Linked DNA regions of Methylorubrum extorquens. The protein of the gene in region 1 binds, or shares a complex with, the protein of each later gene. Each region holds a gene or a part of one and is shown on either strand. Other genes may lie near its edges.

Region 1 (6,733 bases):
TTCAGCCGGCCCGGATGATCGTGACCGTTTCCCCGTATTCCGGAGACGTTTCCCGGCCCGGCCACTTCGATCGAGCGATCCATGTCAGTTCAGAACCGCCGTAAGCTTCTTCTCGGAGCCGTGACGAGCCTCGGGCTCGCGACCCTGCCGGGTCACGTCCTCGCCCAAAGTTTCGACGGGTTCGACGACGACCGTCTCTATCAGGACGGCAACGGCCAGCTCTACCGCCGCCGTGGCGGGCAGTACGTTCCCTATAACGGCCGGGTCAGCAACGGGCGGCCGGTGCCCGAGACGCAGACGGACCTCGACGCCGAGGCCTATGCCCGTCGCCGGGCCGAGCGCATGGGCGAGCCGCCCGCCGCCGAGGCGCCGAACCAGACGCCGCGCCAGCAGCAGGCCGGTTATCCGGTGCCGCCGCAGGAGCCCGATAACGGCCCGATCGACTACACGCGGGCCTACGCGGCGCTCGCCAACGAGCCCTTCCCGGTCCAGGCGATTCCTTACAAGAAGTTCAACCCGATCTACCTGCGCCAGGAGGTCGAGTTCCGCACCAACGAGGCGCCGGGCACCATCGTGGTCGATCCCAAGGCGCATTTCCTCTACCTCATCCTGCCGAACGGCCGGGCACGGCGCTACGGCGTTGGCGTGGGCAAGCAGGGCTTCTCGTGGTCGGGCAGCGCCACCGTCAACTCGAAGCAGGCCTGGCCGGATTGGTATCCGCCCAAGGAGATGATCGCTCGCAGGCCGGACCTCGCCCGCGAGGTCGACAAGTTGCAGAGCGGTCTCGGCGTGCCCGGCGGCAGCCGCAACCCGCTCGGCGCCCGCGCCATGTATCTCTGGCAGAACAACAAGGACACGCTGTTCCGCATCCACGGCACGCTGGAGCCGCACTCCATCGGCAAGAGCGTGTCCTCGGGCTGCATCCGCATGATCAATCAGGACGCCATCGACCTGTTCAACCGTGTCGAAGTCGGCGCGAAGGTGGTGGTGCTCGGCTGATCCCGCGATAGTTTCCTCGCACGGGGGCCCGTCTCCGAACGGCGGGCGCCGGACACGAGGAAACATCATGGTCGATCTGATCCCGCGCGCGCATCTCTTCGGCAACCCGACGCGCTACGGCCATCAGATCAGCCCCGACGGACGCCGCCTCGGCTGGGTGGCGCCGCATGAGGGCGTTCTCAACATCTGGTCGGCACCGATCGACGATCTCGATGCGGCCGCGCCCGTCACGACCGACCGCCGCCGCGGCATCGACGCCTATGCCTTCGCCTATGACGGGCGCCACCTCCTCTACGTGCAGGACGCGGACGGCGACGAGAACCACCACCTCTACGCCGTCGATCTCGAAACGGGCGAGCGGCGCGACCTGACGCCGATCCCCGGCATCGCCGCGGCGATCGTCGGCCTCAGCCGCATCGTGCGCGACCGCGTGCTCGTAGCGATCAACGACCGCGACGCGCGCTTCCACGACCTGCACAGCGTCGATCTCGCTACCGGCGAGCGCCGCTTGGTGGCTGAAAATCCGGGCTTCGCCGGCTTCCTGATCGACGAGCGCTACACGGTGCGCTTCGCCTTCCGCAACCTTCCGGACGGTTCGAGCCAGTTGATCGCCCCCGACGGCGCGAAATGGAAGCCGTGGCTCACCTTCCCGCCCGAGGATGCCCGCGTCTCCGGCGCGGAGAACCTCGACGCGGCCGGCACCGCCCTGTTCTGCCGCGACAGCCGCGGGCGCAACACCGCGGCGCTCACCCGCATCGATCTCGCCACCGGTGAGACCCGCGTGCTCGCCGCGCACGAGGAGGCGGATATCGGCGCGGTGCTGCAGGATGCCGAGACGCACGAGCCGGTGGCCTACTCGGTCACTCATGCCCGCAAATCCTGGCACGTGCTCGACCCGCGCTTCACCGACGACTTCGCCTTCCTCGAAACACAGGGGCTCGGCGACTGGTACCCGGCAAGCCGCACCGAGGACGATTCGCTCTGGATCGTGGTGGCCCGCGCCGACACCCGCGTCGGCGAGGCTGCGATCTACGATCGGCGGGCGAAGAGCCTGCGCTCGCTCGGCAGCGCCCGTCCGGAGCTGGAGGGTGCGCCGCTCGCCCCGATGAGCCCGGCGATCATCCGCTCCCGCGACGGCCTCGATCTCGTCTCGTATCTGACCCGCCCGCTCGATGCGCAGGGCCCCGGCCCGCTCGTGCTGCTCGTCCATGGCGGCCCGTGGGCGCGCGACAGCTTCGGCTTCGACGGCATCCATCAATGGCTGGCCAACCGCGGCTATGCCGCGCTCAGCGTCAACTTCCGCTCCTCGACCGGCTTCGGGAAAGCCTTCCTCAATGCGGGTGACCGCGAATGGGGCCGGCGGATGGACGACGACCTCAGCGATGCCGTCGCCTGGGCCGTGGCGCAGGGTGTGGCCGATCCCGCTCGCGTGGCGATCATGGGCGGCAGCTACGGCGGCTATGCCACGCTGATGGCGCTGACCCGCAACCCGGGATCCTACGCCTGCGGCATCGACCTCGTCGGCCCGGCCAACCTCGAAACCCTGGTGCGGACGATCCCGCCCTACTGGGAGGCGATGCGGGCGCAACTCCATCGCGCCATCGGCGATCCCGACACCGAGGAGGGCATGGCCCTCATCCGCGAGCGCTCCCCGGTCTACTTTGCCGACCGGATCAAGGCGCCGCTGCTGATCGTGCAGGGCGCCAACGATCCGCGGGTGAAGCAGGCCGAATCCGACCAGATGGTCGCCGCGATGGAGCGGGGCGGCATCCCGGTGACCTACCTGCTGTTCCTGGACGAGGGCCACGGCCTCGTGCGCCCGGCCAACCGGCTCGCCTTCTTCGCGCGTGCGGAAGACTTCTTGGCGCGCCATCTCGGGGGGCGCTGCGAGCCGATCCAAGCGAACGAATCAGCGGGAACGTCGATGCAGGTGGTGCGGGAGGGATAGTTGCGCCTCCCGATCGTATGGCCACGCCGGCGGAAATTGCCGGCATGGCCTGTCCTCGCGCGGAGATTTGCGTTCCGTCACGCGTCGAGCGTCTGATCCTCGTCCTCGTCGTCGATGTCCACGAGGAAGACGATGTCGGCCTCGTCCTCGTCGTCCGAGCTGTCGCCTTCCGCTTCATGCTGCGCGTCGGGCTCGAAATCGCCCTCGCCGTCATCGGAGGCGAGCGCGTCTTCGAACTCTTCGATCTCGTCCTCGCTGGCCTTGCGTACGGTCAGATCCGACGTGCCGTTCCAGATCGGCTGGCCGTCGATCGTCATCGTGCGGATGTCTTCCTTGAAGCCGTCGCAGGTGAACAGGTCGCGGGCGGTCGCCTCGTCGCCGTTGATGACCGCGATCGCCTTGCCGTCGATCTCGAGCGTGAACATCGGGACTGTCCTCGAAAGAGGGGAAAGAGCCGCGGGCCGACGGGCGGCTTTGCGCGGGAAACCCGGACCGGACTGGCCGGGTTCGGCGGCGCTTGTAGGACGGCGGAGTCGGATTCGTCGATGGGCCAAAGCCACGCGTTCCCGGCAATCGCCGCAAAGCGAGGTATCACGCCACTGAATTTGCCTCAGGTGCCGCTGCTGCCCCGCGAGACGGCCCGCTTGACGACGGCCTGAACCTCGCGGTTCGACAGGAACAGGTCGTGGTTGAACAGGCCGCCGCCATAATCCGAGGCATCGGCCACGCGCACGCCCAGGGCCTCCAGGCGCTCCCGGTCCGCGGCGCCTGCGCGGACGACGCCGCCCGCGATGGCGCCGGAGAGTTCGAGCGCCCGGTCGTTCGTCGCCGAGATGACGGTGATGCGCTTGGCGTCCGGCCCCAGGCGCTCGACGCCGTTGGCGAACAGGTCGATGTCGATGTCGGGGGCGGCCAGCACCACCGCGCCGATCCGGGCGACCGCCGCCTCGCCGGCCTCGGCCCGCAACATGCGCAGGGTCTCCAGCGTGAGGAGCGTGCCCATCGAGTGAGCGACGATATGGATGCGCCCGCCGCTCGGCGTGGTCGCCACGGTTTTCAGAAGATCCTCGAGGGCGTCGCGGGACCACAGCGCGCTCTCGCGGTCGTAGCCGTAATCGAAGGTCGCCGCGGCCGAGGGCCAGGTGAACAGCGCCGAGGCGCCGTTGAAGCGGATGCCGTCGGAGAGGCGGGCGGCGCTCACCGCGGCGGATTCGAAGCTCTCGCGGTAGCCGTGGACGTAGATCAGCACGTCGCGGCCGAAGGCGGATTGGGCGAAGGCCGCCGCCGCGCCCGACCCCGTGGTGACGTCGCCGACGGAGCGGACGCCCCAATCGCCGCTCACCACCGACGAGACCTTGCCGATCAGCGAGCGGTCCGGCGCAGTCATGCGCGCCTCGGCAAAGCTCAGGCCCCGGCCGCGCTCCGAGCCGAAGAACGGTGCTTTGGGCGGATTGCCGCTGGCCGGGCGACGGGTGGTGGCGATGAGGAGCACCGGGCTCACGTCGAGCGCCGACTGCGTCTCGCCGACGGTGCCGGTGGCAAGCCCATCCATGACGCAGGCCGACAGGGCAGGGGAGAGGCCGGCCACGCCCGCCAAACCCATGAGGCGCAGGAGGGAGCGGCGGGTCGCGTCGGAGGGCTGCATGAGCGGTTTCGAGTCCCCGAAGAATCCCGCTCCGGTGGCAAGCCGGCGCTGGGCTCCCCTCCTTCGCGCACGATCTTGACCGTGGCGGGGCACGATTGGGATTTTGGGCACTCGACGCCCGCGCGACGCCCCGGCATGAAGGGGGCATGAGCGCGACCCTTCCCGACATGGACACACTCCGCGAGCGGCTTCTGGCCGGAGACCGGGCAGCGCTCGCCCGCGCCATCACGCTCGCCGAGTCGCGCCGGGCCGATCATCGGGCGGCGGTGCGCGACCTCATCGACGCGGTGCTGCCGCAGACCGGCCGCGCGATCCGCGTCGGCATTACCGGCGTGCCGGGCGTCGGCAAATCCACCACGATCGACGCCCTGGGTTCGCTCCTGACGGCGGCGGGCCACAAGGTGGCGGTGCTGGCCGTCGATCCGTCCTCGACCCGCACTGGCGGCTCGATCCTCGGCGACAAGACGCGGATGGCGCGGCTGGCCATCGATCGCAACGCCTTCATCCGGCCCTCGCCCTCCTCGGGCACCCTCGGCGGCGTCGCGGCCAAGACCCGCGAGACCATGCTGCTGTGCGAGGCGGCGGGCTTCGACGTCATCCTGGTCGAGACCGTCGGCGTCGGCCAGTCGGAGACGGCGGTGGCCGACCTCACCGACTTCTTCCTCGTGCTGATGCTGCCGGGGGCCGGCGACGAGCTTCAGGGCATCAAGAAGGGCATCCTGGAACTCGCCGACATGATCGCGGTCAACAAGGCCGACGATGGCGACGGCGAGCGCCGGGCGAGTGCCGCCGCCTCCGAGTACCGCGCCGCGCTCCACATCCTGACGCCGCCGTCCGCCACGTGGACGCCGCCGGTGGTCACGATCTCCGGCCTGCACGGCAAGGGCCTCGATTCCCTCTGGAGCCGGATCGAGGATCACCGCGGCAAGCTCACCGCCACCGGCGAGATCGCGGGCAAGCGCCGCGAGCAGGACGTGAAGTGGATGTGGGCGCTCGTCCACGAGCGACTGCACCAGCGCCTCGTCGGCAGCGCGGAAGTGCGCCAAGCCACCGCCGAGGCGGAGCGGGCGGTCGCGGGCGGCGAGCACTCACCCGCTGCCGGCGCCGATGCGATCGCGACCCTGATAGGGTTGTGAGCCGCCTGCTCATCACGGGCTTCGGCCCGTTCCCGACCGTGCCCGACAACCCGAGCGCCCGCCTTGCCCGGCGTCTGGCGGCGTCACCGCATCTGCGCCGCATCCTCGGCCACACGCCGCACTGCCTCGTGCTGGACACGCGCTACGACGCTCTCGACACGGGGCTGGCTCCGGCCCTGGCCAGGGGCCCGCGCGCCGTGCTCATGATCGGGGTTGCCGCGCGCCGCTCCCGCGTCTGTGTCGAGACCCGCGCGGTCAACCGGGTCAGCCGGTTGTTTCCCGATGCGAGCGGGGCGGTGGGGCGTTCCCTCGCGTTCGACCCGGACGGCCCGGCGCAGCGCCGGAGCGCCGCGGCGGCGCAGGTGCGGGTGGCCTTGAGGCGCGCCGGCCTCGATGCCGCCGCCTCGCGCGAGGCCGGACGCTACCTGTGCAACGCTTCGTACTACCAGGTGCTGGCGACGGGGCGGCCGGCTTTGTTCCTGCACATTCCGATGCCGCCGCGCACCCGGCGTCCGAAACCTGGCGGAGGGCGCGACCGGCCCGCGCTCGATCTCTGGGCCGAAGCCTTCATCGAGGCGGCGCGGGTGCTCGCCCTGCGGGGCAGGGCTTTAGAGCCATATCCGACCTGATTGCATCAGGCCGGCGTCTCTCGATCCTTGTTTTGACGCGCATTCTTTCGACGAACCGGTTTCCACTTCGTCGGAATGCGCTCTAGCCGCCAGTCATGCCCATTCGCGCTGGGCGAGCTTCGCCTCGTAGGCGTCGATCGCCGGAGACTTCTGGTCTAGGGTCAGGCCGATCTCGTCGAGGCCGTTGAGCAGGTTGTGCTTGCGGCCCTCGTCGATGTCGAAATGCAGGGTGCCGCCGTCCGGGCCCTTGATGGTCTGCGCGGCGAGATCGATCGTCAGCGTCGCGTTGGCGCCGCGCTCCGCGTCCTGGAACAGCTTCTCTAGATCCTCCGGCGAGACGATGATCGCGAGGATGCCGTTCTTGGCGCAGTTGTTG
Region 2 (6,894 bases), 270 kb from region 1 along the record:
CTCGCCCTCCGTCAGCCAGACGCCTCCACCGCCGAGCAGAAAGGCCAGGACGAAGCTCCCTTTGAGCGACAGTGCGAAGGCCGCCGCCAGCAGGGCGTAGCCGGCGAGCAGGCGCGGCGTCAGGCCGAAGGGCAAGCGCCCGTTGCGGCGGCCGAGCCACCAGAATCCGATGAGCGCCAGAAGGCCGAGGGCGATGAGCATCCCGCGGTCATCGGCCGGTTCGGTGCGCGCGTAAAGCGCTCTTCCGGCGCAGGGCAGGGTAATCGCTTGAAGCGATCACCCTGGTTTCCTTCCGGCCTCAAACGCCGGCGGCCGCCTCCACGGCGTCAGGCTGTCGCTCCGCTCGGAGCGGAATTACAACCGCGTCTGCGCCACGTCAGCGGTGTTCACCCGTACCGTCCGCACCCGGCCGTCGCGCTCCACCAGCAGGCTCACCGGGCGGTCGAGGCCCGCTTCCTCGACCACGGCGGTCAGGTCCGACAAGCGGTGGACCGGGCGGCCGTTGGCGCCGACGATGACGTCGCCGATCGTGCCGCTGCGGGGATCGACGCCGCGCAAGCCGGCCTGCGCCGCGGGCGAGCCGGGGAGCACCCGCAGCACCACGACGCCGTCGATGCCGAGCCGGGCGGCGGTCGCCTCCTGGCCGGCGATGATGCCGATGCCAGGATTGCGCACCCGCCCGTTCTTAATGAGGTCCGGCACCACCCGGTTGACGACATCGACGGGCACCGCGAAACCGATGCCGGCGCTGGCGCCCGAGGGCGAGAAGATCGCAGTGTTGACGCCGATCAGGCGCCCGGCGGAATCGAGCAATGGCCCGCCGGAATTGCCCGGATTGATCGCCGCATCGGTCTGGATGACGCCCGACAGTTCCCGACCCTCCTGCGTCGGCAGCCGCCGCTGGAGCGCGCTGATGACTCCTGTGGTGAGGGTGTGGTCGAGGCCGAACGGATTGCCGATGGCGAAGGCCGATTGCCCAACCTTAAGGTCGGCCGAGGTTCCGACAGCGAGCGGTGGGGGCATCTTGGCGACACGGCCGAGTTGGAGCACGGCGAGATCGTAGCTCGGTGCGGTGCCGACGACCCGCGCCCCGACCACTTCGCCCGAGGCGAGCCGAACGGAGATCGAGCCGCCGCCCTTCGTCGCGGCCTCGACGACGTGGTTGTTGGTCACGACATGCCCGGCCGCATCCCAGACGAAGCCGGTGCCGGTCTGCGTCCCGGAGCCCTGCTGCTGCTCGCCACCGCCCGGCCCTTGGCCGAACTCGTCGTCCGGCTCCATCAGCGAGCGCCCCTGCGCCGCCGCCTGGGCGAAGACGTGGACGACGGAGGGCGAGGCGCGGGCGAACAGATCGACGGTGGTCTTCTCCGCCGCCGAGAGGTCGCCGCGGGCGGCCACCGAGCGCGGCGCGTCCGCCGAATACAGGAAGGCGAGGATGTAGGGCTGCGCCACGAAGGCGATCAGCAGGCCCAGCGTCACGCCCAAGGCGATGCGCACGAAACGATCCGGCACGACAACCTCAGTTCTTGCTCGGCCCTTGTCCAACCATGAACCGCGCGACCCGCGCCGCGTCGGCGGTACGGGCCCCGTTCAGGTTCTCTCCACCAAACTCACAAGAGTCGGGTCCGACGCGCCGCCGAGCGCGCGAGTCCGGTGATTGAGACTTAGCTGTGTCCGGTGTGGCGTCCCGTCAACAAATCCCCGCTTTCCTACACAGCGAAGGTGGGTGCGGCACCGCACCGAGGAATGCCCCCACGAAGAGTAACCAATTGCATACTGTTTCATACGCAGTGTCGTCCTACTGATGAGAAGGCATCGGTGGGTGGGTCTGGACCAATTTTTGGCGAAACCAAGGCAAGGTTCAGGTGAGGAACTGCGACGAAACGGTGGTCGATTGGTCATCGAGCACTCGAATTGATCGCAAAGCCGCCCCAGAGATGCTTCGATCGCCCTAGAACTTTGAGCATACCGGCCCAGCGGCGCCCGCCGCCGCCGCGATCCTTTCGCGAACGGGCCCGGTTCGAACAGGAAGAGCAAGAGATGGAAACCGAAGCTCTCGAACGTCCTGCCGACCTGACGATCTGGCGCACCCTGCCGGCCTCGTCTCCCCTGGCCCAGCCCGAGCGCTACGACACCCTGCGCGAGGCGCTCCTCGCCGCGAAGGGCGCCCTCGGCGACCCCTCGAAGCAGCCCTGGATCATCACAGAAGAGGGCGAAATCCTCTCCCCGAACTGGATCCGCACCTACGTCAACTGATCGCGGCCTTGATGCGCCTTCCGACGAAGCGGGAACCGGTTCGTCGAAAGAATGCGCGTCAGAACAAGGGCCTAGAGATGCCGGCCTGATGCAATGGGGTCGGATACGGCTCTAGCGCGCGGGTCGCGGCTCAGCCGGATCGGCGGGCCGCGCGGGTGCCGCCTCGGGGCAAGGCTCCGGCCGGCTCACCAGTGTGACCAGCACGTAGGACACGATCATCAGCAGGAACCACGAGCCGAGCTTGGCCGCCGAGACCGGCGACCAGCCGGCCGCCTGGTTCGGGTAGAGCCAGACGCGGCTTGCCGTGCCGATGTTCTCGGCCAGCCAGATGAAGAGCGACACGAGAACGAAGCCGAGCAGCAGCGGCATTGGCCGATGCACGTGCCAGACCTTGAAATGCACGACCGTGCCCCCGAACAGCACGCCGGTCGCAATGAACAGCATCGCGCGTAGGTCGGCCACGTAATGGTGGCTGAAGAAGTTGAGGTAGATCGCGCCCGCCAGCGGCAGCGTGAAGGCCAGCGGCGGATGCCGGGTGAAGCGGAAGTCGAACAGGCGCCAGACGCGGGCGATGTAGGAGCCGATGCTGGCATACATGAAGCCGGTGAACAGCGGCACGCCCATGATCTTCAGCAGGCTCGCCTCCGGGTAGATCCATGAGCCGACGCCGGTCTTGAAGATCTCCATCGCCGTCCCGACGACGTGGTAGAGCGCGATGACCTTGGCCTCCTCCCAGGTCTCCATGCCGAGCGCCAGCAGCGCGATTTGGATCAGCACCGCCGCGAGCGTCAGGAAATCGTAGCGCGAGAGCAGCGCGTCGGCCGGGTAGAACAGGTGCGTGCCGATGAGCAGTGCGCAGATCAAGCCGCCGAACAGGCAGGCCCAGCCCTGCTTCACCCCGAACCTGACGAACTCGTAGGCGAAGGCCGGCAGACGGCCGATGGCCTGGGCGCGCTCGCCGAGCCGACTCTCGGCCGCGACGAAGCCAGCCAGGAACGGCCAGTTCCGTGCCGCACTCGGTGCCCTTCGCCCCGTCGCCATTCCGTTCGAACCTCCGCCGTGCGCTCAGCACGACCCGAGCCGCGGAAAGCGGCGGTTTGACGGTCACGCTCGCCTCAGCCCACACTCGGCGCGGCAAGCGCAGCGGGGAGGGGGCGTGCAGGCGAACGCGGTGGAGGATCGGGCACCCGCCCGGCGGCGGATGGAACGCGAACTGCACCGGCTCGAAGCGCTCATGGCGCGCAAGCGCTTTCGCAGGCGAAGCTTGCGGGCGCTACGCGGATCGGCCGGCGCAGCGGCGACCTTCGGCGCTCTCCTGAAAGTGAAGCTGGTCGGGACGCTGGCGGGCAAGGCGGCCATCGCCGTCCTCATCGGGCTCGGCCTCGCGTGGCCGGCGCTGGTGATCGGCGTAATCGGCGTGGTCGGCCTTGTGATGGCAGTGATCAGCCTTTTCTCGGGAGAGGGCGGTCCCCACGGCTTCGACCCCGATTGCGCCTGCGACTGCGCCCGCAAGGAAAAGCGGGCCGAACGGCTCAAGGCTCTGATCGCGCAGCGACGGGCGTGGCTCGCCGCGCCGTCGGGGCCGGCGCCGAGCGTGCGCTGGGATGCGCGTGGCCGTCATCACGTGACAGGAAACCGGCGCAAGCGCGGCCGCTGAGCCAAGCCTTCTGGACAGTAGCCGCGTTTGGTGGCTTGCCTATAATGCTCAAAAAAAATCACCGTCTCCGCCGACGCCGAGACTGACGCCAGGAACAGACGCACGATGAGCTCCCGCATCCCCGATTTCGCCTCCGTCGCCTATGCGGCCGACGGCTTCAAGGCGCCGCCGCCGCCGGCCGGGGAGCCGTGGATGACGCCCGAGGGCATTCCGGTGAAGGGCTTCTACGGCCCTGAGGACCGCGAGAGCTGCGAGGGGATCGACTCGTTCCCCGGCCTGCCGCCCTACCTGCGCGGGCCCTATCCGGCGATGTACGTCACCCAGCCCTGGACGATCCGGCAATATGCCGGCTTCTCCACGGCCGAGGATTCGAACGCCTTCTATCGGCGCAACTTGGCCGCGGGCCAGAAGGGCCTCTCCGTCGCTTTCGATCTCGCGACGCACCGCGGCTACGATTCGGACCACCCGCGCGTCTCGGGCGATGTCGGCATGGCGGGTGTCGCGATCGACTCGATCTACGACATGCGCACGCTGTTCTCCGGCATTCCGCTGGACGAGATGACGGTGTCGATGACGATGAACGGCGCGGTGCTGCCCGTGCTCGCCCTCTACATCGTCGCGGCCGAGGAGCAGGGCGTGCCGCCGGAAAAGCTCGCCGGCACGATCCAGAACGACATCCTCAAGGAATTCATGGTCCGCAACACCTACATCTATCCCCCCAAGGGATCGATGCGGATCATCTCGGACATCTTCGGCTACACCTCGAAGAACATGCCGAAGTTCAACTCGATCTCGATCTCCGGCTACCACATGCAGGAAGCCGGGGCGACGCAGGATCTGGAACTCGCCTACACGCTCGCCGACGGTGTCGAGTACATCAAGGCGGGTCTGGCCGCGGGCCTGACCATCGACCAGTTCGCCCCGCGCCTGTCGTTCTTCTGGGCGATCGGGATGAACTTCTTCATGGAGATCGCCAAGATGCGGGCCGCGCGCCTGATCTGGGCCAAGCTCGTCAAGGAGTTCGAGCCGAAGAGCGACAAGTCGCTGCCCCTGCGCACCCACTCGCAGACGAGCGGTTGGTCGCTGACGGCGCAGGACGTGTTCAACAACGTCACCCGCACCTGCATCGAGGCGATGGCGGCGACGCAGGGCGGCACGCAATCGCTCCACACCAACGCGCTCGACGAGGCGCTGGCGCTGCCGACCGACTTCTCGGCCCGCATCGCCCGCAACACCCAGCTCTTCCTGCAGCAGGAGAGCGGCACGACGCGGATCATCGATCCGTGGGGCGGCTCCTACTATGTCGAGCGGCTGACCCGGGACATCGCCGACCGCGCCTGGGAGCATATTCGCGAGGTCGAGGCGCTGGGTGGCATGGCCAAAGCCATCGAGGCCGGCATCCCGAAGCTGCGCATCGAGGAGGCGGCGGCGCGCGCGCAGGCGCGGATCGATTCCGGGCGCCAGACGATCGTCGGCATCAACAAGTACAAGCCCAACGACGAGATGAAGATCGACCTGCTGCGCGTCGACAACGCCGACGTGCGCGCCAAGCAGATCGACAAGCTCAAGCGCCTGCGCGCCGAGCGCAACCAGGCCGACGTCGATGCGGCTTTGGCCGCCCTGACGAAGGCCGCGGACGGCGAGGGCAACCTGCTCGAACTGGCGGTGAACGCGGCGCGGGCCAAGGCCACGGTCGGCGAGATCTCGGAGGCGCTGGAGAAGGCATGGGGCCGTCACCGCGCCGAGATCCGCTCGATCTCAGGCGTCTACAAGCGGGAGGTGGGCGGCATGTCGCCGGTGGTGGAGAAGGTGCGCGGCCTCGTCGAGGCTTTTGAGGAGAATGACGGGCGCCGCCCGCGCATCCTGGTCGCCAAGATGGGCCAGGACGGGCACGATCGCGGCCAGAAGGTGATCGCCTCGGCCTTCGCCGATCTCGGCTTCGACGTCGATATCGGGCCGCTCTTCGCCACGCCCGACGAGGCGGCACGCCAAGCAGTCGAGAACGACGTGCACATCGTCGGCGTCTCCTCGCTGGCGGCGGGCCACCTGACGCTGGTGCCGGAACTCAAGGCCGCCCTGAAGCAGGAGGGCCGCGACGACGTGATGATCGTGGTCGGCGGCGTGATCCCACCGGGCGATTACGACGCCCTCTACGCCGCGGGCGCCTCGGCGATCTTCCCACCGGGCACCGTGATCGCGGAAGCGGCGGTGAAGCTGCTCGGCGAACTCAACAGCCGCCTCGGCTACGGCGAGCGGCAGGCGGCCGAGTAGCGTTTCGGAAAGGCCAGGCGGCGGCTGAACCCCGCCGCTCCTCATCCGAGTTTCGAGCGCATCGTCCCGAAAGGTGGCCTCCGGCTTTCGGAAGAGATGATGCAAGACCAACGGGCGAAAGCATCGCCCTGGATCCGATATCCAGGACGATGCTTTCGCGAATTTACCTGAATCGCAGGCCGCATGGCCCGTATCGTGGTGGCGTGCGGGGGGATCGGCTAAGACGGCAGGGTCAATTTTCGCGCCCGCCGCTCCCGCACCTTTGTCCGACCGGCTGGCGCCTCTCGATCCGCGACGGGGCTGGGCCATGGCCGAGGCAGACCACGAAAAAATCCTGCCCGTGATCCTGTGCGGCGGCTCGGGTACGCGGCTGTGGCCGGCCTCGCGCGAGAGCATGCCGAAGCAGTTCACGCCGCTGGTCGATCCCGCAACCTCGACCTTCCAGGCCACCGTCCGCCGCGTCGCCGACCAGGCCGTGTTCGCCCGGCCGACGGTCATCGCCTCGGCCGAGTCCCGCTTCATCGTCGCCGAGCAACTCGCACAGAGCCGCATCAGCGCCGACATCCTGCTCGAACCCGAGCGACGCGACTCTGCCGCAGCGGTGGCGGTGGCCGCGCTGCATGGGGGGCGGCGCGGGCCGGAGACGGTGGTGCTGGTGATGGCCGCCGACCATGTGATCGAAGACGCCGCCGCCTTCGCGCGCGCCGCGC

What was found.
Region 2: the proteins of meaB (region 1) and scpA are in contact, whole or in part, in a crystal structure (PDB 8DPB), measured with the Methylorubrum extorquens proteins. Residues at the interface, in SOR26638.1 of Methylorubrum extorquens: Arg20, Ala21, Ala24, Arg25, Thr28, Ser32, Arg33, Arg34, His37, Thr98, Gly99, Gly100, Ser101, Ile102, Leu103, Lys106, Thr107, Ala110, Ala113, Ile114, Asp115, Arg116, Ala118, Phe119, Ile120, Arg121, Pro122, Pro124; in SOR27001.1 of Methylorubrum extorquens: Glu577, Glu578, Asn579, Asp580, Gly581, Arg582, Arg583, Arg585, His596, Ala604, Ser605, Ala608, Asp609, Gly611, Phe612, Asp613, Val614, Asp615, Ile616, Gly617, Pro618, Leu619, Glu625, Arg628, Gln629, Val631, Glu632, Asn633, Asp634, Glu661.

The regions. Positions count from the first base shown.
Region 1 is NZ_JALJXF010000001.1:615,032-621,764, forward strand. Bases 3,903-6,733 are described here. They hold meaB (methylmalonyl Co-A mutase-associated GTPase MeaB), read left to right. Parts: upstream 3,903-4,738; coding sequence 4,739-5,728; downstream 5,729-6,733. Other genes in these bases: J2W78_RS03015 (alpha/beta hydrolase), read right to left, coding at 3,903-4,592; J2W78_RS03025 (peptidase C15), read left to right, coding at 5,725-6,357; leuD (3-isopropylmalate dehydratase small subunit), read right to left, coding at 6,451-6,733. Outside these bases: J2W78_RS03000 (L,D-transpeptidase), read left to right, coding at 82-999; J2W78_RS03005 (S9 family peptidase), read left to right, coding at 1,067-2,947; J2W78_RS03010 (hypothetical protein), read right to left, coding at 3,025-3,372; more of J2W78_RS03015, read right to left, coding at 3,558-3,902. UniProt on the Escherichia coli protein: Binds and hydrolyzes GTP. Likely functions as a G-protein chaperone that assists AdoCbl cofactor delivery to the methylmalonyl-CoA mutase (MCM) ScpA and reactivation of the enzyme during catalysis.
Region 2 is NZ_JALJXF010000001.1:883,892-890,785, forward strand. The notes cover bases 3,610-6,601. They hold scpA (methylmalonyl-CoA mutase), read left to right. Parts: upstream 3,610-4,018; coding sequence 4,019-6,184; downstream 6,185-6,601. Other genes in these bases: J2W78_RS04280 (purine permease), read left to right, coding at 3,610-3,913; J2W78_RS04290 (mannose-1-phosphate guanylyltransferase/mannose-6-phosphate isomerase), read left to right, coding at 6,492-6,601. Also shown: J2W78_RS04260 (J domain-containing protein), read right to left, coding at 1-201; J2W78_RS04265 (S1C family serine protease), read right to left, coding at 355-1,512; J2W78_RS04270 (hypothetical protein), read left to right, coding at 2,041-2,256; J2W78_RS04275 (DUF817 domain-containing protein), read right to left, coding at 2,368-3,297; more of J2W78_RS04280, read left to right, coding at 3,458-3,609; more of J2W78_RS04290, read left to right, coding at 6,602-6,894. UniProt on the Escherichia coli protein: Catalyzes the interconversion of succinyl-CoA and methylmalonyl-CoA. Could be part of a pathway that converts succinate to propionate.